4 regions of the Brevibacterium spongiae genome follow, and region 1 is predicted to be linked to each of the others. Evidence: riboswitches for the same ligand, from Rfam matches in the RefSeq annotation. Region 1 holds a riboswitch; each other region holds the start of a gene.
What was found. Region 1 has a riboswitch for thiamine pyrophosphate ahead of thiC (phosphomethylpyrimidine synthase ThiC). Riboswitches for the same ligand answer to the same signal wherever they lie in the genome.

Region 1 (5,692 bases):
CCTCGGGCGCCGCGTACTCGACGTCGATGCCGTCGGCATAGCCCTGCTGCGAACGCAGCTCCCGCTGCGCCTGGATGACGAACGCCGAGTAGGCGCCGATTCCGATGACCGGGATGCGTGAGGTCAGCGCCTCGGTGGCGACGTCGATGAGCCGCGACCGGGCCTTGCGACCGAGGGGGCTGAGGTCTCCGCCGGACATCGCGACCCCGTCGAATCCGACGAGAGAGACCCGCGCGTCATCGTGATTCGGGTTGAGGATCGTGATGTCGAGACCGAATCGGGAGTACCAGGGACGAGTCACCTCGGCGCTCTCGTCGTCCCACCACACGTAGAACAGGAACGGCACGTTGATGCCGGCTTCCGAGTAGAAGAACGGGGGACGTCGCTCACCTGCGGTGACGTCGAAGGGCACGACGTTTCCCTCGATGGGTGCAGGGCAGGTGGCGAACGAGGTGAACGCGAAGGGGTAGTTGACCGCACGGTTGAAGTCGATGACGAGCGAACCGTCCTGGTTCGGCACCCCGAGGTCGATCGTCCGCCATGCCGCGGTGGTCGATCCGTTCGTCCCGTCGTGGAAGTCCAGCTGCAGTCCCGTGACCGGGCACCCGGTGGCCAGCAGGCTGACCTCGCCGTGCTGCGTTTCGAAGGTGACGGTCCCGGCGGCCTGGGTCTGCAGCTGCAGGTCCTCCTGCGCGGTCTCGATCGTATAGGTCGGGAACGGGTCGAATCGGGTGAAGTGGGCGAGGAAGACGAAGTCCGGATCCGGGTCGAAGACCGGAACCTCGAAGAACTTGCCGAGCAGCGGCGACTTCGAATTGCGCACACGCACACCGAGGCGGCCGCCCCGGTCGATGAGCTCGTAGAGGACGTTGCCCACGGTGAACCAGTTCAGCGATCCCCCGGCGGGCAGTTTCGCGCTGAAGCCGTGGTCCTCGACTCTCACCTGCGGGCGTGGTGCCGGTCCATGGTGAGCATCGGTCGACACATCGCCGTCGCCGCCATCGTTCGCGGCCTGGCTCGTCACTGCCGGCAGAGTCGAGGTGTCGCTGGGCACCGATGGGCTGGTCGCGCGCGTCGCCTCGGCATTGCCCGTACCGGCACCGAATCCGGCACCGAATCCGGCACCGGATCCATTCCCGGCACCGTTCCCGTTCCCGGCCCCGTTCCCGCCTGCCGCGGCCGATCCGCCGCTGAGCAGGTCGAAGGTCTCTGCTGCGGGGCCTGCGTTGATTCCGGAGTCGAGGGAGACGGTGACCCACCCGTCCTCGACAGTGAAGGTTCCCGGGGCGTCGGACCACGTGGATTCGACGTCGAGCCAGTGGAGTCCGACGACGCTGAGCCATCCGAACGGTTTCGCCAGTGCCGAATTTCGTGAATCGCGCCAGGTGTTCCACTCCGTCACGAACTGATTCACGTCGAACACTCCTTGCCGTCGATGCTGCGGTTGCAGGGTCCCTGCCGCCGCTGTCGCCCCAGGCTCGGTGCAACCCGATGTCTGAGACCTCTTCCCTTGTCATCCAAACTACCGCAAAGGATAGGCTGGGGAAATGAATGAATCACTCCCGAGACCGGTTCCTGCCGCGCAGACCGCGGACGACCTCGGCGACTTCGTCAGCGCCTCCCCCAGCTCATACCACGCCGTGGCCACCGCCGCCCAGCGTCTGGAGAAGGCCGGTTTCTCCCGCCTCGATGAGGCGAGCGCGTGGGCGCTGACTCCCGGGACGGGCAATTTCGTCATCCGTGACGGTGCGATCATCGCGTGGATCAATCCCACCACCGCCGAGGCGGCTCCCGGGTTCCGCGTGTTCGGTTCCCACACCGATTCCCCGGCTTTCAAACTCAAACCCGGCCCTGAGTACACCGCGGAGGGGACGCGTCAGGTCGGTGTGGAGATCTACGGTGGTCCGCTGCTGAATTCGTGGCTGGACCGGGAGCTCGCCTTCGCCGGTCGGCTCAGTCTCGCCGACGGCCGGACCGTGCTCGCACAGACCGGGCCGATCGCCCGTATCCCGCAGCTGGCGATTCATCTCGACCGGCAGGTCAATGAGGGTCTGACCTTGGACAAGCAGCGTCACACGGCTCCGGTCATCGGCCTGGCCGAACTCGCCGAGGCAGACATCGTCGAACTGCTCGCCGCCTCCGCCGAGGTGGATCCCGAACAGGTGGCCGGCCACGACGTCTACACCGTTCCTACGCAGGCACCGTCACGGTTCGGTGCCTCCGAGGAGTTCTTCGCCTCGCCGAGGCTGGACAACCTCCTGTCCGTCCACGCCGGAGTCACCGCCTTGGCGAATCTCGACGCCGACGGTCTCGAGGGGATCCCGCTGTTCGCGGCCTTCGATCATGAGGAGATCGGATCGAACTCACGGTCCGGAGCGTGCGGGCCGTTCCTCGCCGATGTCACCGAACGCATCATCGCCTCCCTGCTGCCGAACTCGACGCGCAGCGACTATCTGGCCTCCTTGGCCGCCTCGGTGTGCGTGTCCTCCGATGCCGGGCACGCCGCGCACCCGAACTATCCGGAGCGTCACGACCCGCATGTGCGTCCACACCTCGGCGGCGGTCCGCTGCTCAAACTCAATGCTCAGCAGCGCTACGCCACGGATGCCGTGGGCACAGCAGTGTGGGCGCGAGCATGTGCGGCCGCCGGGGTCGAGTATCAGGACTTCGTGTCGAACAATGCGATGCCCTGCGGGTCGACGATCGGTCCGCTGACCGCCACCCGCCTGGGCATGACCACCGTCGACGTCGGACCGGCACTGTATTCGATGCACTCGGCCCGGGAGATGGTCGCGATCTCCGACGTCGTCGCCCTCGGCGCGGTCGCGAAGACGTTCCTCCAGGGCGACTGACCCGCGCCCCACCTCGGCGAGGTTGTCCCACGCGCTGACCTCGTGATACGAATTGCATGACCCCACGGGAGCCCTCTTCAAGGGCTGAGATCGGACTGAATCGTCCGAGACCGTAGAACCTGATCCGGTTGATACCGGCGTAGGAAGTGAGGACTGCAGATGACTGCATTCACCCCTGAAACACCTGTCCCTGCCACGACTGTGCCCACCGAGCGTGACCTCGGCCCGACCCCCGACGCGAACGAAGCGGCCGCCTCGGTGCGGGGATCCGAGGATCAGTCGGTGCGGAAACCCGAGGACTGGTTCACACTTGAGCAGTACCCGACGCATTCGCCGGACTGGGTCGAGGACGCGGAGCACCAGGTCCGCGTGCCGGTCACCCGCATCGAACTCGACGACACCGACGGCCGAGCGAACGACCCCGTCCACGTCTACCGCACCGTCGGCCCCGGCAGCGTCCCCGAGGAAGGCCTCCCAGCGCTGCGGTTCCCCTGGATCGACTCCCGCCTCGACACCGAAACGTATGCAGCCCGCGGCCACCGCATCGCCGACGACGGACGTGCGGCAGTGCGCAGAGGTGCGCCCTCGCAGCAGTGGAAGGGGCGCAAACCGGTTCCGCGACGAGCCAAGACCGGCCGCACGGTGACCCAGATGCACTACGCCCGGCAGGGCATCATCACCCCCGAGATGCGGTTCGTCGCCCTGCGCGAACAGTGCGATGTCGAACTCGTCCGCGCAGAACTCGCCGCCGGGCGCGCCATCATCCCGAACAACATCAACCACCCCGAATCCGAGCCGATGATCATCGGCAAGGCCTTCCTCGTGAAGATCAACGCGAACATCGGAAATTCCGCGGTCACCAGCTCCATCGCCGAGGAGGTCGACAAGCTGCGATGGGCCGCGAAGTGGGGCGCCGACACCCTCATGGACCTGTCGACCGGCAATGACATCCACACCACCCGGGAGTGGATCATCCGCAATTCGCCGATCCCCATCGGCACCGTCCCGATCTACCAGGCGCTGGAGAAGGTCGACGGTGACGCGAACGCGCTGACCTGGGAGATCTACCGCGACACCGTCATCGAGCAGTGCGAACAGGGTGTGGACTACATGACCGTCCACGCCGGTGTGCTGCTGCGCTACGTCCCCCTCACCGCCAACCGGGTCACCGGGATGGTCTCCCGCGGCGGGTCGATCATGGCCGGCTGGTGTCTGGCCCATCACGAGGAGAACTTCCTCTACACCCACTTCGATGAGCTCTGCGAGATCTTCGCCCGCTACGACGTCGCGTTCTCACTCGGCGACGGACTGCGACCGGGCTCCATCGCCGATGCCAACGATGCCGCCCAGTTCGCGGAACTCGACACTCTCGCCGAACTCACCGAACGCGCCTGGGCCCACGACGTCCAGGTGATGGTCGAAGGGCCCGGGCACATTCCGCTCCACCTCGTGCGGGAGAACGTCGAACGTCAGCAGGAGCTGTGCCACGGCGCACCCTTCTACACCTTGGGTCCGCTGGTCACGGACATCGCACCCGGCTACGACCACATCACCTCGGCGATCGGAGCGACCGAGATCGCCCGCTACGGCACGGCGATGCTCTGCTATGTCACCCCAAAGGAGCACCTCGGTCTGCCCGACCGCGACGACGTCAAGACCGGAGTGATCACGTACAAGATCGCCGCCCACGCCGCCGACGTCGCGAAGGGCCACCCCGGGGCGACGGCCCGCGATGATGCGCTGTCGAAGGCACGGTTCGAGTTCCGGTGGCGGGACCAGTTCGCTCTCGGTCTTGACCCGGAGACCGCCGAGGCGTTCCATGACGAGACGCTGCCGGCGGAACCGGCGAAGACCGCGCACTTCTGTTCGATGTGCGGGCCGAAGTTCTGCTCGATGCGCATCTCCCAAGACATCCGCGACACCTACGGAAGCGCCGAGGCGCAGGCCGCGCTGGCAGGCATGCAGGAGAAGAGCCGCGAGTTCCTCGCCTCCGGCGGGACGGTGTACCTCCCCGAGCCAACTGTCGGCCCCCACGACGGCTGAGCCGCCTGACCCCACGACCCCCAAGACGGCTGAGCCAGCCGACAACCCGACAACGGGCGGCTGAGCGCGCCGGCACCAATGCCGTCAGCGCCTCAGACGCCCGCCGCGGGTGTTCTACTTATTCAGTTCGTCGAGCGCTTTCTGCGAACCCGGATGCAGTGTGATCGGCTTCGGCGGTTCGGCGGTGTCGAGGTTGATCTCCTTCGCCGCCGCATGCACCTTGACCAGGTCGTCCTTCTTGTCGAAGACGAGCTTCGTCAGAGCGCAGGCAGTGCCTTCGTCCATGTCGTTGCGGACCATGAGCACGTTCGGGGTGACGATCGTCTTGATCGCGTCGACGCCTTTGTAGGTGTCGCCGGGAATCTCGGCCACCTCGTAGACGGGGTTGATCTCCTTCATCTTGCCTTCGAGGTCGGAGATGTCGAGGATCTCGACGTCCTTGCCGTTCGAGGTGAACAGGTCGGTGACACCCGCAGTGGGCAGACCGCCGGACCACACCATGCCGTCGATGGATCCGTCCTTCATCCCGTCGACGGTCTTCGACAGGTCGAGGCGCTGTTTGGTCACATCGCCGTCCTTGAGGCCGGCGGATTCGATGAGGCGGTTGGCGATGACCTCGGTGCCGGACTTCGGCGACCCGGTCGAGATCGTCTTGCCCTTGAAGTCCTCAACCGAATCGATCTTCGCGTCCTTGCGCACGACGACGTGGGTGTAGTTGTCGTAGATGCGTGAGAGCGCCGAGATGTCCTCGGCCTCCTTGAAGTCAGCGTTGCCAGAAACCGCATCGGCTGCGGTAT
Region 2 (5,692 bases), 1.1 Mb from region 1:
GACGGCCTCCCAACCGTGTGCGCGGATCCGATCCAAGGGCAGATGCACAGAGCCCGGAATCATCGCCAGGGCACGTTCCCACTCCTCACGGACGTCGAGAACCACCGCAGCATCCCCGAGCCTCACCAGCCCGGCCGGATCGATCTCATCCACCCCATCTGCGGGCCCACGGTCCCCGGAACCGCCGACGGCAGCAGAAGAGGCGACGGCGCAGGCGGCGGCCACCTCGGTGAGGTCGGTGACGGCCGGCCGGTCGGGATCGGGGGAGAAGCGCAGGGTCGAATACTCACCGGCCAAAGCGTCGTAGCGCAGCAGCCTGCCGATGAACGGGGTGCCGATGCCGCAGATGAGTTTGATCGCCTCGGTGGCCATGGCCGAACCGACGGTCCCGCACAGCACGCCGAGCACTCCGCCCTCGGCGCAGTTGGGCACAGAATCGGGTTCGGGGATATCGGGGAACAGGTCGCGCAGCATCGGTCCGTGACCGGGGACGAAGGTGCTCACCTGGCCGGCGAACCGGAAGATCGTGCCCCACACGAGCGGGGTGCCGGTGAGTTCGGCGGCATCATTGGACAGGTACCGGGTGGCGAAGTTGTCGGCCCCGTCGAGCACCACATCATGGTCAGCGAACAGTTCGAGGGCATTGTCGGGGCTCAGCCGCCCGTTGATGGTCCGGACCTCGAGGTGCGGATCGAGGCGGTGCAGCGCGGCAGCAGCCGATTCGACCTTCGACCGGCCCACATCAGCAGTGCGGTGGATGATCTGGCGCTGCAGGTTCGACGTCTCGACCGCGTCATCGTCGATGATCGTCAGAGACCCGACCCCGGCGGCCGCCAGATAGTTGAGCACAGGGGACCCGAGACCCCCGGCCCCGATGACGAGCACCGAGGCGGCCCGCAGCCGCCGCTGCCCCTCGAGTCCGAATCCCGGCAGGCTGAGGTGGCGGGCGTAGCGTGCGATCTCCTCCTGTGCCAGCGGTGGACCGGGGGCGACGAGTGGGGCCAGTCCGGTGTCCGGTGTTGGGGTGGCGTTGACCGTGGTCATGACGTGCTGACCATTCCGTCGAAGGTCGACGACGCCAGCGCCAGGGGCCGTTTCGGAATGCGGCCGGCACCGGCCGCCAGGTGTCCGGCTTCGACGGCCAGCGCCATCGCCCGAGCCATGGCCTGCGCATCATGGGCGCGGGTGACCGCCGAGGCCAACAGCACCGCGGTGCATCCGAGTTCCATCGCCAGCGCCGCATCGGAGGCGGTGCCGACACCGGCGTCGAGGATGATCGGCACCTGTGCTCGGGCGACGATGGTTTCGATGTTGTGCGGATTGAGGATGCCCAGTCCGCTGCCGATGGGTGCCCCGGCGGGCATCACTGCTGCCACGCCGGCGTCTTCGAGTCGCTTCGCCAGAGCGGGGTCGTCGTTCGTGTACGCGAAGACGGTGAACCCGTCGAGGACGAGTTCCTCGGCTGCGGCGAAGAGTTCGATCGGGTCCGGCAGCAAGGTGTCCTCATCGGCGATGACTTCGAGCTTCACCCAGTTCGTCTCGAGCGCCTCCCTGGCCAGCCGTGCAGTGAGCACGGCATCCCGAGCGGTATAGCATCCGGCGGTGTTCGGCAGAATGCGGATGCCCAGACGGTCGAGCAGCATGAACACAGAATCGCGGGACTCGGCATCGAAGCGGCGCATCGCTACGGTCGTCAGCTCCGTGCCCGATGCCTGCAGAGCCGCATCGAGGATGCTCAATGAGCTCGCCCCACCGGTGCCCATCACGAGTCGGGAGGACAGTTCCACATCATCGATCGTCCAGGTCATCTCAGCCTCCCTGCACTGCGGTGACGATGTCGACGGTGTGCCCGTCGGCGAGGGTGAAATCGGACCAGGCGCCGCGGCGGATCACCTCACCGTCGACGGCCAGGGCGACACCCAGCCGCCCTCCGTCGGCCGGGGTTCCGTCCTCACGGAGCTGACGCCCGGTGACCTCGGCGACGAGCTCGAGCGCCGAGGTGGCGGCGGGCAGGGCGCGGGACTCGCCGTTGAGCACGATGGCCGGTGACTGAGCTGGTGCGGATGTTGTGCGAGTCATAACAGGCTCCTCTGGGAGTCGGTGGTGGGCAGCGGATCATCAGCAGGGTCATAGGTGGAGGCAGGCATCGTGGCGTCGGCAGAGAATCGCTGGAGGTCCACGGAGTCGAGGGCACCGTCGGGCAGCCAGTCCGAGCGAAGACCCAACGCGAGCTCGGCGCTGAGGCGTCCCCCGAGAGGGGCGAGAAGAATTCCGTGGCGGAAGTACCCGGTGCTCACGATGCAGCCGTCATCGACTCGGCCGATGAGCGGAAGATCATCGGGGGAGCCGGGGCGGGCGCGAGTGGTGACATCGGTGACCTCACAGTCGAGGACGCCAGGGACCAGCCGCTGACCGTCCTGGAGGAGCCGGTGCATCGCCCCGGCGGAGATGCCGGACCGGCCGTCCTCACGGGAACTGGCCCCGAGTACGATCTCACCGTCGGGACGGGGAACGAGATAGACGGGCCGACCGTTGACCAATCCACGGATGGTCGAGGTGAGGAGGGGGTCCAGTTCCGCCGGGGCACGGAGTCGCAGGACATCACCCCACACGTGCCGCAATGGCAGGACAGGTACGCCGGTGATGCCGTTCGCCTCGGTGCCGGCGGCGATGATGACCTGATCGGCCGACAGATGACTGCCGTCCTCGACCTCGACACCCACAGTGGCACCGCCGTCCCGGACGAGTCCTGTCACCCGTCGTCTCAGCAGACCGGAGGCGAAGGAAGTCAGCAGCGCCGAGGTGATCCGCCGGGGGTCGATGGAATGATCCCCGGGAATGCGGACGGCCCCGGCCACCGACGGTGACAGGGCCGGTTCCAGACTCCTGGCGCGCGAGCCGGTGAGCAGTTCGGTCGTGAAGCCGGCCTCGTCCTGGTTCTCTCGCAGCTCCCGCAGCGCCTGCAGATCGGCACGGTCCCCGGCACAGACGAGTGTGCCTGTGTCGGTGAGGCCGAGATCGGCACCGGTTGCGCTCGCCACCTCTGCAGCGAAATCCGGGTACAGCCGGGCCGAGGTCTGCATCAGCGGGTACAGGGGAGTCTGCCCCCACACCACTTCGGCAGCCGGAGCGATCATCCCTGCCGCAGCGTGGGTCGCCCCCTGGCCCGGGGTGGGATCGATGATGGTGACTTCGGCACTGAGGCGGCGCAGATGCCACGCGGTCGAGAGGCCGATGATTCCGGCCCCGACGACGATGACGTGCATGGATTCTCCCTCCGGCGGCATGATCCGCATCAGGTCTGACGGTCGGCTCCTACGCCCTCTCAGCCTCGTTGTGAGGCTCCCGCGAACTTCCTCTACTCTATGACCATGACCACAGATATGCCACCGCACACCGAGGTGCCCGGCACGCTCCGTGCCCAGCGGCACGACCGATTGGCCGCAGCCGACCTCTACCTGTGCACCGACGCCAGGAGCGCCCAGGGCGATCTTCCCGAGTTCCTCCACGCCGCCTACTCCGGGGGAGTCGACATCATCCAACTGCGCGACAAATCGTTGGAAGCCAGAGCCGAGATCGCCGTCCTCGAAGTGCTTCGCGACGTCGCCGCCGAGCACGGGAAACTGTTCTCCGTCAATGACCGTGCCGATATCGCACTGCTCACCGGCGCCGACGTCTTCCACGTCGGGCAGGGAGATCTCACCAGCGCCCAGGCCAGGGCCGTGCTCGGCCCCGAGGTCATCCTCGGCCGCTCCACCCATTCCCTGGACCAGGCGCTCGCCGCCGAGGCGGACCCGGAGATCGACTATTTCTGCGTCGGTCCCGTGTGGGAGACGCCGACGAAACCCGGCCGTCCCGCCGTGGGCACACAGCTGCTCACCGAGGTGGCCGCCTCGGCGGCGAACAAACCCTGGTTCGCCATCGGTGGGATCGCCGCCGGTGCCAGACTCGATGAGGTCCGAGACGCGGGCGCCTCCCGCGCCGTCGTCGTCCGTGCGATAGCCTCGGCCGAGGATCCCGGCGCAGCCGCACGGGCGTTGAAGGAGGAACTCGGATGACAGAGACCACGCACCCAACAGCTGAGGGAAACGGACTCACGATCCTCATCGCCGGGGCCGGCGCCACCGGCGGAGCCTTCGGCACCTACCTGCTCGAAGCCGGTCGGGACGTCACCTTCTTACTCCGTGAGGCCAAAGCGCAGCGGGTCCGCACCGACGGGCTGCGCTTCGTGTCTCCCGATGCCGACCGGACGAACACCGTCGACGTGATCACCGCGCCCGAACTGGAGGCGAACCCACGCACATTCGACCTCGTCATCGTCGCGGTCAAAGCGAACGGCTTGGATTCGGTGCTCGGCGATATCCGCCCCGCCATCGGACCGAAGACGACGATCATCCCATTCCTCAACGGCATGGCCCAGATCGACCTGCTGCAGGAGAGCTATCCGGGACAGGTGCTCGGCGGATTCGTCAAGATCGTCGGCACCATCAAAGGCGATGCGGTCCATCAGCTCACCGGACTGTCGGTGATGACGATCGGCGACCTCGACGGCCGAGAGGTTCCCGCGCCGATCGCCGCCGCACTCGACGTCCCCGGTTTCGGACTGCAGGTCATCGACGACATCACCGGCGGGCTGTGGGAGAAATGGGCGTTCATCGCCGCCGCCGGGGTCGTCACCTGCCTGTTCCGTGCCCCGGTGGGGGCGATCATGACCGCCGGTGGTCACGATCACGTGCTGCAGATCATCGCCGAAGTCGAAGCCGTGGCGGCAGCGGCAGGCCATCCGGTGTCCGAGAAGTCGCATGCCATGTCGGTGAAGATGCTCACCGAGGACGGTTCGGCGTTCACCTCGTCCCTCTACCGGGATGTCACCGCCGGGCTGCCCAGCGAAGCCGAGCACATCCTCGGCGATCTGTCGACGAAGGCCGCCGGGCTGGGAGTGCAGACTCCGCTGCTCGACCTCACACTCGTGCAGCTGCGTGCAGGAGCTGCCCAGAAGCAGCGCTGACTTCCGCCGCGCCCGTGCGCAGCATCGCCAGATAGGGTGCGCTCGGCTGGGTGTGTTCGATGTCGGCCGAACCGTGCGGGGCGGTGAACGTGACCACCGGAACGCCGTCAGCGACGTCGAGGACGAGAAGCGTTTCGTACCCGCCGGGCCCCACCGAATGCGAGGATCCCGCGGGCAGGTCGAAGACGAGGCGCTCCAGCGGTGAATCGGCGGCCGGCCGCCGATGCATCTCCTGGGCTGCGACATCGGCGAACTGTGCGGCGGTGATGAGGTAGGCCTTGGCCGGAGTGGGGCCGGGAATGTGATGGTCGTAGAACGCCATTCCTCCGCCCCACACCTTCGAGGCTCCGGCGAAGTAGATCGCGCCGGGCAGTTCGATTCCGGCTTCTGCGCGGGGCGGAGTGCCATCCCGCGCTCCCGGATAGGTGACATGCGCGCCGGGCGGTCGACCACCCTGCAGATAGCAGGCGAGCCGGTCGCGAGCCATGTTCGATCCGTAGCTGACATACCATACGTGCGTATTCGACATCGTCTCCATGATGCCACTTCGGCCCCGCGACGTGTCGACGCGGGGCCCGGCGTCGCGGAACTTGTCCGTCGGGAACTTGCCGGTCGGGGCCTTGCCGATTCGCGCCCCGGAGACCCAGGCCGTGCGGCGGAGGCGTCGGACGAATTCGGCCGCCC
Region 3 (5,692 bases), 650 kb from region 1:
CCTCGAGGTCTCATCCTCGGTGCCGGTCGGCGAACCCACACATACGCTGGTCGAGATCAGCGCCCGGGCACAGCTGACGGTGATGGGCACGCGCGGGCGCGGGCGCATCAGGAGCGCACTGCTCGGCTCCGTCTCACGCGGCGTACTCAACCATGCCGAAGGCCCGGTGATGATCGTCCCGAGCTGACGGAATTCGCCCGATTCGGGACGGTCAGGCTCGTCCCGCACCTCGGCGTCGTCGTGCCGCTGCGACCAACACGGCGCCGAGGATGACCGCCACCGCACCGACGGCCACAGGCAGACCGAGGTCGCCGCCGGTGCGGGGCAGGTCGCCTCCCGCCTCGGCTCCGGCGTCGGCTTGAGCTCCGGTGCCCGCATCGGCCGAGGCGGAGTCTCCTTCGGCTCCGGCGTCGGCCTGACTCCCGGTTCCTTGTGCTCCGCTGGCATCTGCGCCATCGGCACCTGTGCCTGCGTCTGCGCCGTCCGCGCCGCCGGCATCTGCGCCTGCCCCGTCAGCGTCACCACCTGCCCCAGCGTCAGCATCCGTACCGTCGGCCTCGGCATCCGAGCCGCCAACTCCGCCGTCCGACCCGTCCGCGCTGGTATCGGCTTCCGCGTCCTCACCGGGCCCCGGTTCGCCTGATCCTGCGCGGGTGAGTTCCACATCGTCGACCTGTTCCGAGGCAGCCTGGCTCTCCGCTTGGCCCTCCGACTGTCCCCCGCCGCCTGCCGGCACTTCGTAGGTCGTGGCCTGCAGCGCGTCGTCACTGACTCGGACGCGGGTGAAGGCGGGAACGTCGTTGTAGACGCTCTTGCCTTCCCACTCGAGCCCGGGGACGTGGCTGTAGAACTTCGATCCCGTCGACGAGGTGAGAGTGAGATAGAGCGTCTGCCCCTCCGCCTTCTCCTGTTCACGTCCCGCATCTGCTCCGGGAATCGGCTTGCCTTCACCGTCCATGAGGAACGTGCGGTTGTAGATGTGGTCGTGCCCGGAGACCACGAGATCGATGTCGTTGCGGGCCGCGACCGGCGGAATCGCCTTCCGCAGCCGTTTCACATCGGCGTCGTCCCAGTGGGTGGCCGTCGAGTAGATCGAGTGGTGGAAGCCCAGCACCGTCCAGCGCGCCTGGTCACCGTGTTCGGCGACGACGTCGTCGATGAACTCTGCGTGGGCGTCCATATCCGAGCTGTTCGAGTTGATGTTGATGAACAGAACGTCGGATTCGGTGAACCAATAGTCCCCACCCGAAGTGAGGGGCCCACCGCCGCCATGGTCGGCGCTGACATTGGGCCGGTTGAAGTGCTGTTCGTATGCCTTGGACGATACGTCGTGATTGCCGATCGTCGTCGCCTGCGGCAGTGTGCGGGTCGGGTCCGGGGCCAGGTACTGCCCGTACTCGTCCTGACTGATGGCACTGTTGACCTGATCTCCGAGCGAGTAGAAGAAGTCCGGATTCTTCGCTGTGGCCACCGCCGAGGTGAGCGTGCGGTCCCACGCCGATGCGTCGTCGGGGGTTCCACCTCCCGCACCGATCTGCGGGTCACCGAAGACGAGGAATTCGTCGTCACCGCCGTCGTCTCCCGTCGTGAACCGTGCCACCTCGGTGAAGCCGTCCTCCTCGCTGCCGACTTGATAGGCGTATTCGGTGCCGGGTTCCAGGTCGGTCATCGTCGCATGGTTGAAGTGGCGGGAGAGATCGGCTCCGATCCCGGAATCTGTGGTCTCGGCTGTCTGCGCATCGTCGGGCAGCTCGTTGCCTGCGAGTTCGCTCGCCGGCGCCCACCGGACCTCTCCCCCGCCCGAACTCTCACTCATCCAGGAGACATTGCGTGCGGTCGAATCGGCTCCGACCTGCAGCACGGCATCGGTGATCGCCTCAGTACCGGTCTCCGTCCGCTGCTGCGGACCCGTCTCATCGCTGGTGCGCGGCTGCGACTCCGTCGGTCCGGGACTCGGCGTACCGGAGCCCAGGCCTTGAGCATCGGCGGGAAGCGGAGCGGCCACCAGCCCGGTGAGCAGAACACCGGCGGACAGGGCGGAGAACCGGCGTCGGAGGCGATGAGTCGTCATTCGCCCATTTCTACTCACCAGTAGTGAAGTAGTGTTCGAAGGCTGTCGACGTCCAGCGGAACGGGAAGTGAACCCTCGATGACCGAGGCGGAGCGGTCGCGGGTCTCCCCTGTTGTACAGTGGTGGCTACGACAGGGGAGCGCCGTCAGGGGCGCTGAGAGTGCAGACGAGCTGCAGACCCTCGAACCTGATGCGGTTAGCACCGCCGAAGGAAGTCGAGACTCTTCACCCCTCCTTGTGACTGAGGAGGCATCATGCCGAAAACCACCACGCCCGATTCCACGACGCCTGCCAAGCCGGTCCACACGCTGGCGCCCAAGACGAAATCGTGGCGGGTCGTCGACTATGTCACCACCGCAGTGCTCGGCATCGCCGTCGGGCTCGTCTTCTGGGTGCTGGCGCTGAGTTGGAAGGTCCTCGAGCTCGCGTTCCAGGCCTTCCCACCCTCGATCGGCCTCATCGCCGGGCTGTGGGTGCTGGCCGGGCCTCTGGCCGGTGCGATCATCCGCAAGCCCGGCGCCGCACTGCTGTGCGAGCTCATCGCCGCCATCGTCGAAGCGGTCCTCGGGTCTCATTTCGGGGCGACGGTGCTGCTGTCCGGATTCCTGCAGGGCCTCGGCGCCGAACTCGTCTTCGCGGCCTTCGGGTACAGGCGATTCACGCTGTGGGTCACGGCTCTGTCCGGGGTGCTGGCGGCGGCGTTCATGGCCGTGAGCGAGAACATCATGTACAACGCCGAATGGCAGTTCTCCTTCCAGGCCGCCTACGCGGTGTGCGCGATCATCTCCGGTCTCGTCATCTCCGGCATCGGCGCCTGGTTCGCCTACCGGGCGATCGCGAAGACCGGGGCGCTGAGTTCGTTCGCCTCCGGCCGTCTGCGCTGATGGCGCTGCCGATCACGGCGCGCGGGTATTCGTGGACGCATGCCGACCGTGACGCTCCGGCCGTCGGCCCCCTCGACCTCGACATCGCCGCCGGTGAGAAGGTGCTCGTCCTCGGGTCCTCCGGGGTGGGCAAGTCGACGCTGCTTCACGCGATCGCTGGCGTCCTCTCCGACGAATCCGGTGAGGCGACCGGTGAGCTCCTCATCGGCGGAGACGCCCCGGACCCTCGCCGAGGCGGCACCGGGCTGGTCCTCCAAGATCCCGATTCGCAGGTGATCTTCTCCCGCATCGGCGACGATGTCGCCTTCGGAATGGAGAACCTCGGCCTGCCTGCCGAGGTCATCGCGGCCCGGATTCCCGCCTCGCTGCGTGCGTTGGGACTCAACCTGCCGCAGGATCATCCGAGTGCCGCCCTGTCCGGTGGGCAGAAGCAGCGGTTGGCGCTGGCGGGCATCCATGCGATGGCACCGGAGGTCATCGTCCTCGACGAGCCGACGGCCAATATCGATCCTGGTTCTGCCGAGGATGTCCGTGATGCCGTGCTTGCTGTGCAGGCCGAGACCGCGGCGACGATGATCGTCGTCGAACACCGGGTCGGCCTGTGGCTCGACCACGTCGACCGAGTCATCGTGCTCGGTCGGGCGGGGATCGTCGCCCAAGGTTCACCGACGCAGGTCTTCCGTGACCCCGAGCTTCGTGAGACGCTCATCGACTGCGGAATCTGGATGCCGGAGAGTTCCCGCTTTCTCACCTCACCCCGGGGTGCCGCTCCTGATCCCGGACCCGAACCGGTGAGATCCTCTCCGCTGGCCACCGACGGTGGGCAGCGTTCGGAGGGCCGCCTCGGCGAGGTTCTGCTGCGGACGAATCAGCTGAGCGTGGCCCGCCCGCGGATGGCGATACCTGCGGCCACGGACCTTGATCTGAGCATTCGCGCCGGGCAGGCCCTCGGCCTCGTCGGCCCCAACGGGGCCGGGAAGTCGACGACGGCGCTGACGCTGGCCGGGCTCATCCCGGAATTCTCCGGACGGGTCCTCGCCGAGGATGTGCTGCGCGAGGGTGCGAAGCGGGCCCGACCGTACGCGTGGCCCTCGGCCCAGCTGGCCGCGCGCATCGGCATGGTCTTCCAGGAGCCTGCCCACCAGTTCCTCACGGCCAGCGTGACCTCCGAACTCGAACTGGGACCGCGCTTGGCCGGGTGGTCACAGCCGGAGGTCGAGTCCCGGGCGGCCGAGCTGCTCGAGTCCCTCGGTCTGACCGGGGTGGCCGAGGCACACCCGCAGAGTCTCTCCGGTGGGGAGAAGCGTCGCCTGTCGGTGGCGGCGATGCTCGCACCACGGCCGCGGGTGATCGTCGTCGACGAACCGACCTTCGGCCAAGACGCTCTGACCTGGGCAGGTCTGGTCGAAATGTTCCTCGACGTGCTCGCTCGGGGGTCTGCTGTCGTCGCCGTCAGCCATGATCAGGCGTTCCTCGCCGCGATCGGTGCCCGAACGATCGACCTCGGCCGACCGACCATGGTCAGGGCCGGTGATCGTGGTGAGTGAACAGCTCGAACGTCGACACCGGACCACCGCCGAGGCGGGAGTCGAGGATCCGGGTCAGCTCATTCCCGTTGTGCGCAGAACCGCCCTGGTCAGGTGCAATCCGCTGACGAAGATCGCCCTGGCACTCATCCTCATGGTGGGAGCGCTGCTGAGCATCGACCTCGCCTCGGCCGGGGTGGTGCTCGCCTTCTGCCTGCTGGCGCTGCCGGTCACGGGTCTCGATCTCGCAGCCGCTGCCAAGCGACTGTGGTTCCTGCCGGCCGGCGCGCTGGTGGCGGCGTGGGGAACGGCGCTGCTGGCGGAGAAGACGGGCTCGGTCGTCCTCGATGCCGGGCCCATCGTGTTCACCACCGGTTCCCTGGATGCGGCCGCGGCGATCTTCGTCCGTGCCCTGGCTTTGGCGATCCCGCTCATCGTCTTGGCGTCGACGATCGATCCGCGCGATCTGGCCGATGCCCTCATCCAGCATCTGCGTCTGCCCGAAGTGGTCGTGGTCTCCGTGCTCGGCTCCACCCGGCTGCTCGGTCTGCTCGTCAGCGAGTGGCAGGTGCTGGCGATGGCCAGGCGCGCCCGTGGAGTGGCCGGAGGCTCGCTGGTGCGACGCACACGCAGCCTGTTCAGCGGGATCTTCGTGCTGCTCGTGGTCTCGATCAGGAAGGCGACGACCCTGGCAATAGCGATGGAGGGTCGGGCGTTCGGTCGGCCGGGTCGCACGTGGCGCAGACGTTCGACGTTCGCCGGCCGCGACCTCGTGGCGGTTGTGCTCGGGGTGGTCGTCTGTGTCGCGGCGATCGGTGCCGCTCACCTGTTGGGGACGTGGAACCCGATCATCGGCGGGGATTGATCGGCGATGACTGGTCGCGGCGACGGCTGTCGGCCGGGCCTTGACGCCGTCAGAGCTGGGTGAGGAATTCCTTGCCGAAGGCTCTCCATTCTTCGACGGCCTCGGCGCTCGGCAGTTTGGAGATGGTGAGGACGACGAGGGACTTGTCTTCGTTCTTCGTCTCTGCGGCGGCTTCGACCTTGATTCCGCCGTCGAGGTTCGCTCGCCAGAAGGAGCGCTTCGCTGTCTCCGAGGTGCGGGGATCACCGTCGAGGGCCACCTCGTTGAGGGTGGAGTCGATCAGGGAGGCGAACTTCGCGATGAGTTCGCTGCGGCGGCCGGGAATCGTCCGGGACACGGCCACGTC
Region 4 (5,692 bases), 1.7 Mb from region 1:
TCATCACCGGGTCGACGGTGAAGAAGCCGAGCGAACCCGCGGCGGCGCGGGAAACGACGAGCTCGACGAGTGACCGGCTGCCGAGCATCCCGGACTTCGTGGCATCGACGGGCATATCGTTCAGCACGGAGTCGAACTGGTCGGCGACGAAATCATCGTCGATCGGGTAGACCCGGGAGACGCCGTGCGTGTTCTGCGCAACGAGGGCGGTGATGACACTCGTGCCCAGGGTCTTCCGTGCGGTGAAGGTCTTGAGGTCGGCGTGGATTCCGGCGCCCCCGGACGGGTCGGTGCCGGCGATGGTCAGAGCGATCGGCGGGCGAGTGGTCATGACTGACCGCCGGCAAACGCTGCGAGCAGTTCAGCGGCTGCGGCCTGCGGGTCGCCGGCCATGCAGATCGCCGAGACCACACAGATCCCGAGCAGTCCGCGCCCACGCAGGTCAGGGGCCCGATCGATGCTGATGCCGCCGATCGCGACGGCGGGGATGCCGGCTTTCGTGACCAGTTCGCCGAGGCGGTCCGGTCCGATTCCGTCCGGGGCGTCGGCCTTCGTCGTGGTGTCATAGACCGGCCCGATGCCGACGAGATCGACGACTCCCGAGTCGCGGGCGGCGTCGAATTCGTCGCTGCTGGCGGCCGAGAGACCGATGAGCGGTGCTTCGCCCAGGGCGGCGCGCACCTCGGCGACGGTGGTGTCGGTCTGGCCGACGTGGATGTGGATGTCCTCGCCTTCGTCGATGAGGCGACGGGCCACCTCGACGCGATCATTGAGGACGACGGGCACGGTGCGGTCGGTGCCGCGGGTGGCGGCGTCGACGGCGGCGATGACCTGACGTGTGAGTGAGTAGAATTCGCCGTCGTCGATGTCCTTGTCGCGAACCTGGACGATGCCCACTCCCCCTGCGACGGCGGCCTGCACGGTCTCGGCGACGGTGCGCCCGGCGGCCGCGCATTGGGCGGAGTCGGTGACGAGGTAGAGGCGGGTATCGATGCCTGCGAAGCGACTGTTTGCGCCTGCGACGCGGTCGGTCGCGTACGGGCTTTCGGCAGTGTGCGCGGACCCCGCGGTCATGCCTGCACGCCTTCGCTCGCGTCGAGTGCATCGATGCTGACCCGCGCTCCGGCCAGACGGTCGCCGTCGACGGCGTAGAGCGCGTCGAGGAAGTTCACGGAGTAGCTGCCCGGTCCCTTCGCCCCGTCGGCGGCGAGTTCCCCGGCGACCGCGAAGTGCGCGTGGGCGGCGACGACGGCTTCGAACCTCGCCGAGGCGGCTTGACTGTCCGCGGCCTGTTCCGGTGCGTGCACGGCTGAGGCATCAGCGTCGGGATCGGCGAGTCCGGTGCGGGCCGCGGCGAGGTAGGCGCTGGTGACGGCACCGAGGGAGCAACCGGTGCCGATGACCAGCGGCATGAGTTCGTATCCGCCGGAGACGCGGGCGACGTGGTCGGTGCCATCGATATGGGCGACGACGGCGTCGGTGGGACCGGAAACGGCAACGATCGCGCCGGTTTCCCGGGCCAGTTTCGCTGCGGCCGGCAGGACGGCGTCGACTTCGTCGGTGGAGTCGACTCCGCGACCGCCGAGGCCGACTCCGGCGAGTGCGGCGATCTCGGAGGCGTTGCCGCGGATGGCGGTCGGGTGATCGGCGGCGGCGCGGCGGATGCGGGAGGTGCGGAAGTCGACGGCTCCGACGCTCACTGGGTCGAGGACCCAGGGCTTGCCGGCGGCATTCGCAACGTCGATGGCGGCGTCGGCAGCAAGCAGCTGATGGTTCGAGGCGGTGCCGAAGTTGATGAGGATCCCGCTGGCGATGCCGGCGAACTGTCCTGCATCGGCTTCATGGTCGAGCATCGCCGGGGACGCGCCGACGGCCAGGAGCACGTTCGCGCTGAATTGCTGCACGACGGTGTTCGTGATGCATTGGATGAGCGGGTTGGACGCACGCAGTCGTGCGTTGGCAGAACGCAGGTCGAAGTCAACCATGACGATCCCTTCGCTAGTATGGCCCAGATCAGGTTCGATGGGTGTTCTCTCAGCCTCGGTGTCCTCCGCGCGCAGCGTCTCGGTGCGAACGGATCCTCATGAGGCACCCCATGTCAATGGCTCCGACTGTATCAGCACCACCGGACACGAGCGACTTCTTCGATGTCGAAAGAACAATGACGGATGAGGGGCACCAAAGATACTCACTCACCATGGTTGCCGTTGGTCCCCCATACCAGAACTATTGCGGGGAAATCTGTGCTGTGAGAATATTGAGGTGGTAGCGAGGAGGTCACCTCCTAGAGCGCCAAGTCGCAAGCCCACGTCTCAGACGTGGGTTTTTGCGTTGGGCCTCGTGTCAGAGACGCTGGGTAGAGTTCGACCATGTTGCTCGCCTATATCGATGAGATCGGTGAACCTGGCCCTTACGTTGCAAAAGACCACCCAAAGTTCAACACAAACCCGGTCTTCGGCTACGCAGGCTTCGTCATCCCCGAAAACTCGGCTCGAAGATTCGGGCAGATCTTCACTGCAGAGAAGCGACGTGTCTTTGCCAGCGAACTGCGGGGCATAGACAACCCGGGCCGCTGGGAGCGCAAGGGATCAGATATCTTCACTCCAGACGCTTGGCGAAGCTACGGTGAGCAGATCCGTGTCTTTCGCGGGCTGATCAACAGGCTCGCAGAACTGAGTGGACGAGTCTTCTTCTATGCCGAACAGAAGGAAGTCGGCACCAGGAAGCAAGTGCGGCTCTCCGATGAGCAACGCGAAGCTTCAGCTATGCGAGAGTCGGTCAATCGTCTCTGTCGTCACGCTGACAATTGCGGCGAAAATCTACTGATGCTGATGGACCAGATCAATGAGAAGCAACGGGCTGCAAGAGTAGCGACGATATACGCACACATATTCTCGCGTTCCCAAGAGTTTAGGGAAATGAATGCTGCCATTGAGCCGCCCATGCACATTGACAGCGCTCTCAGCTCCAATATTCAGTTTGCCGATTGGATTGCAGCCGCCGTCAGCCGAGCGATCGACTACCAACTCGAACGCGAGTCAAAGTACAGCTGGATACCTCAAGCCCTGAGCAATCACATGCACCATCGCATCACCTATGAATCCAAGCTTCGCCTTTGGCAGAGCTCGCTCAATGATCTCAACAACTTTGACATCTTTAAGTCCGAGCGCCCAGTCCAAGAGAAAACGGGCTCTGGAGGCATGAGTCCCGAGGACCTCGCGAAGCTCGAAAAGATCAAGCACGCGACGATGAAGAGAAGATAGTCATCCCACCCCTAGTCGGCCCGGTGCGCCCACTTCTCGTCCGGCATTCCGGGACCCTTCGACGCCGTGACCACCTCAGGGACGCGATCACAGGCGGTGCACTCGAGCCCCGAATGCACCTCGCCGTCGCAGTCGTCGTGGCGGTAGATGATCGGACGACCACCCGGCGCCTCCCACCGATCGCCCCAGTCGGTGAAGGCGACGAGCACTCCACGCAGGTCGCGCCCCTTGTCGGTGAGGTGGTATTCGGCTCCCCCGGAGGCCGATTCCCTGGTCATGATTCCCGAGGCGACGAGACTCTCGAGCCTGGTCGTCAGCACATTGGTCGCCACCCCCAGGCGCTTCTGGAAGTCTCCGAACCGCGTGACTCCCGCGAACAGTGCATTGCGGATGATGAGCAGACTCCATCTCTCGCCGACGATCTCCAGAGATCGCGCGATGGAGCACACTTCGTTGTCATATGTTCTGCCCAGCATGGAAACGATTCTACCCTTTTACTTGCATGATGAAAGTGGCCGTGAGACTATCGTGTCACCGACTTGCATGAAGCAAGTTGAAAGAATGGCAGACAACGGCAAAGGAGCCTCGCCATGTCCACGACCGAACCCACTGCTCGACCCGACACAACTCAACAGCCTGATTTCACCTTCACCTACGAGGTGCCGCAGTCACCGAACGAGGTCTTCGACGCGGTGACGAATGTGCGCGGATGGTGGTCTCAGCGCATCGACGGGGCGACCGACCGCCTCGGCGAGTTCGTCTATACGGTTCCGCAGATCCACACCACCCGCGCCGAGATCATCGAACTGATCCCCGGGGAACGCGTTGTCTGGAGAATCCTCGACAATCGGTTCGGAGCATCTCCCGACCAAGTCGACGAATGGGCGGGGACGACCGTGCGCTTCGACATCGCGCCGACCACCGCAGGGACTCGGCTGACCTTCACTCACGTGGGGCTCACCTCGGCGCTGGATTGCTATGACGGCTGCGCGGAGGGGTGGACGGTCAACGCCCACGACAGCCTGCACCGACTCATCACGACGGGGAAGGGAAACCCGATCACCCCTGAGGTCGAAGCCGATCTGCTCGCTGCCGGCTGACCGATTCCCACCTCACCTATCCTCGGCGGCCCCACCGCCACCTGGCTTGCCTCCGGCTGACCTACCCGCGCCCGACGTACCTCTGCCCGCGGCGGCTGAGTGCGTCGATGACCACAGCAGTGAGCAGCACGAGAGCCGTGATGATCTGCTGAGCATCAGAGTTGAAGCCGATGAGGTAGAGGCCATTGTTGATTGCGCCGACGACCAGCGCACCGAGCACGGCCGCCCACGCTGTTCCGCGACCGCCGAAGAGCGAGGTGCCGCCGATGACGGCCGCGGCGATCGCGTTGAGCAGGTCCTGGGTGCTCACCAGCGTCGATCCCGCGTTCGTCGTCACACCGGTCTTGATGAAGCCGAACAGCGCAGCGAGCACCCCGGCGGCCATGAATACGCTGATGCGCACCCAGGTCACCCGGATGCCGGCACGCCTGGCGGCTTCGACCTTGCCGCCGACCGCGTAGATCGACCGACCGTAGCGGGTCTTGCGCAGCACCAGGTCGATGACGATGGCGATGACCATCATAAGGAAGAACGGCATCGCCAGACCGAAGTCCTGGTTGACGAGGATGAGGAACCCGAACACGATCGCGGCCAAGAGCACGATGCGCACGATCACCGAGGTCCAGCTCGGCGATGACAGACCCTCACGGTGACGACGCAGCTTCGAGTAGATGATGCCGGCGCCGAAGCCGATGACCGCGATCGCTCCGAAGACATAGGCCCAGATGGCCGGGAAATAGTAGCTCGCGAAGTCGAAGGCGAACGTGTCCGACATCGACAGGTTCTTCTGCGTGCCCAAGGTCGTCAGCGTCAGGCCGGTGAAGGCGAGCAGGCCGGCCAAGGTGACGACGAAGGCGGGTATGCCGACGACGGCGAAGAACCAGCCCTGGATCGCACCGACGACGAGGCCGAGCAGCAGCATGATGACCAGCGCAATCAACGGAGGCACACCCTGCCGGACGACGAGCACACCGAGCAGCGAGGCGGCCAGGCCACCCAATTGCGCGAGCGAGAGGTCGATCTCACCGAGCAGCAGGATGAGGTTGATGCCCAGTGCCAGGATCGCGAGGAACGCGACCTGGGTGGAGAGGTTGACGAGGTTGGCAGGTGAGATGAAGTTGCTGTCAGCGGTCTGGAAGACGATGACGATGACGACGAGGGCGAGGATGACCGGGAACGACCCGAGCTGGCCCTCTTTGACGCGGCGGATGAACGTAGCGACGATGCCTTCGGAAGAGATCCGTTCGTCGGTGATGAAGGAATTGCGAGTCATCGGCGTTCACCCCTTCGTGCCGCGCGCTTCGTCACGACGTTGTCGCTGGCTCCGGT

Region 2: it holds a riboswitch for thiamine pyrophosphate, as region 1 does, so the genes downstream of both, thiO (glycine oxidase ThiO) here and thiC (phosphomethylpyrimidine synthase ThiC) in region 1, are expected to answer to the same signal.
Region 3: it holds a riboswitch for thiamine pyrophosphate, as region 1 does, so the genes downstream of both, L1F31_RS05440 (ECF transporter S component) here and thiC (phosphomethylpyrimidine synthase ThiC) in region 1, are expected to answer to the same signal.
Region 4: it holds a riboswitch for thiamine pyrophosphate, as region 1 does, so the genes downstream of both, thiM (hydroxyethylthiazole kinase) here and thiC (phosphomethylpyrimidine synthase ThiC) in region 1, are expected to answer to the same signal.

Annotation. Positions count from the first base shown of each region.
Region 1 is NZ_CP093443.1:580,866-586,557, reverse strand. Features, by position in the region: gene L1F31_RS02635 (DUF1684 domain-containing protein) at 1-1,414, opposite strand, end outside; gene L1F31_RS02630 (M18 family aminopeptidase) at 1,548-2,852, shown strand; TPP riboswitch at 2,908-3,016, shown strand; gene thiC (phosphomethylpyrimidine synthase ThiC) at 3,012-4,895, shown strand; gene L1F31_RS02620 (TAXI family TRAP transporter solute-binding subunit) at 5,010-5,692, opposite strand, start outside.
Region 2 is NZ_CP093443.1:1,702,151-1,707,842, forward strand. Features, by position in the region: gene moeB (molybdopterin-synthase adenylyltransferase MoeB) at 1-1,044, opposite strand, end outside; gene L1F31_RS07665 (thiazole synthase) at 1,041-1,808, opposite strand; gene thiS (sulfur carrier protein ThiS) at 1,810-2,079, opposite strand; gene thiO (glycine oxidase ThiO) at 2,076-3,266, opposite strand; TPP riboswitch at 3,256-3,359, opposite strand; gene thiE (thiamine phosphate synthase) at 3,372-4,058, shown strand; gene L1F31_RS07685 (ketopantoate reductase family protein) at 4,055-5,008, shown strand; gene L1F31_RS07690 (DedA family protein) at 4,962-5,692, opposite strand, start outside.
Region 3 is NZ_CP093443.1:1,228,667-1,234,358, reverse strand. Features, by position in the region: gene L1F31_RS05450 (universal stress protein) at 1-187, shown strand, start outside; gene L1F31_RS05445 (purple acid phosphatase family protein) at 212-2,071, opposite strand; TPP riboswitch at 2,195-2,302, shown strand; gene L1F31_RS05440 (ECF transporter S component) at 2,326-2,955, shown strand; gene L1F31_RS05435 (ABC transporter ATP-binding protein) at 2,955-4,502, shown strand; gene L1F31_RS05430 (energy-coupling factor transporter transmembrane component T family protein) at 4,495-5,346, shown strand; gene L1F31_RS05425 (hypothetical protein) at 5,396-5,692, opposite strand, start outside.
Region 4 is NZ_CP093443.1:3,067,322-3,073,013, forward strand. Features, by position in the region: gene thiD (bifunctional hydroxymethylpyrimidine kinase/phosphomethylpyrimidine kinase) at 1-331, opposite strand, end outside; gene thiE (thiamine phosphate synthase) at 328-1,074, opposite strand; gene thiM (hydroxyethylthiazole kinase) at 1,071-1,985, opposite strand; TPP riboswitch at 1,973-2,106, opposite strand; gene L1F31_RS13830 (DUF3800 domain-containing protein) at 2,370-3,263, shown strand; gene L1F31_RS13835 (winged helix-turn-helix transcriptional regulator) at 3,275-3,739, opposite strand; gene L1F31_RS13840 (SRPBCC family protein) at 3,854-4,363, shown strand; gene L1F31_RS13845 (sugar ABC transporter permease) at 4,425-5,636, opposite strand; gene L1F31_RS13850 (ATP-binding cassette domain-containing protein) at 5,633-5,692, opposite strand, start outside.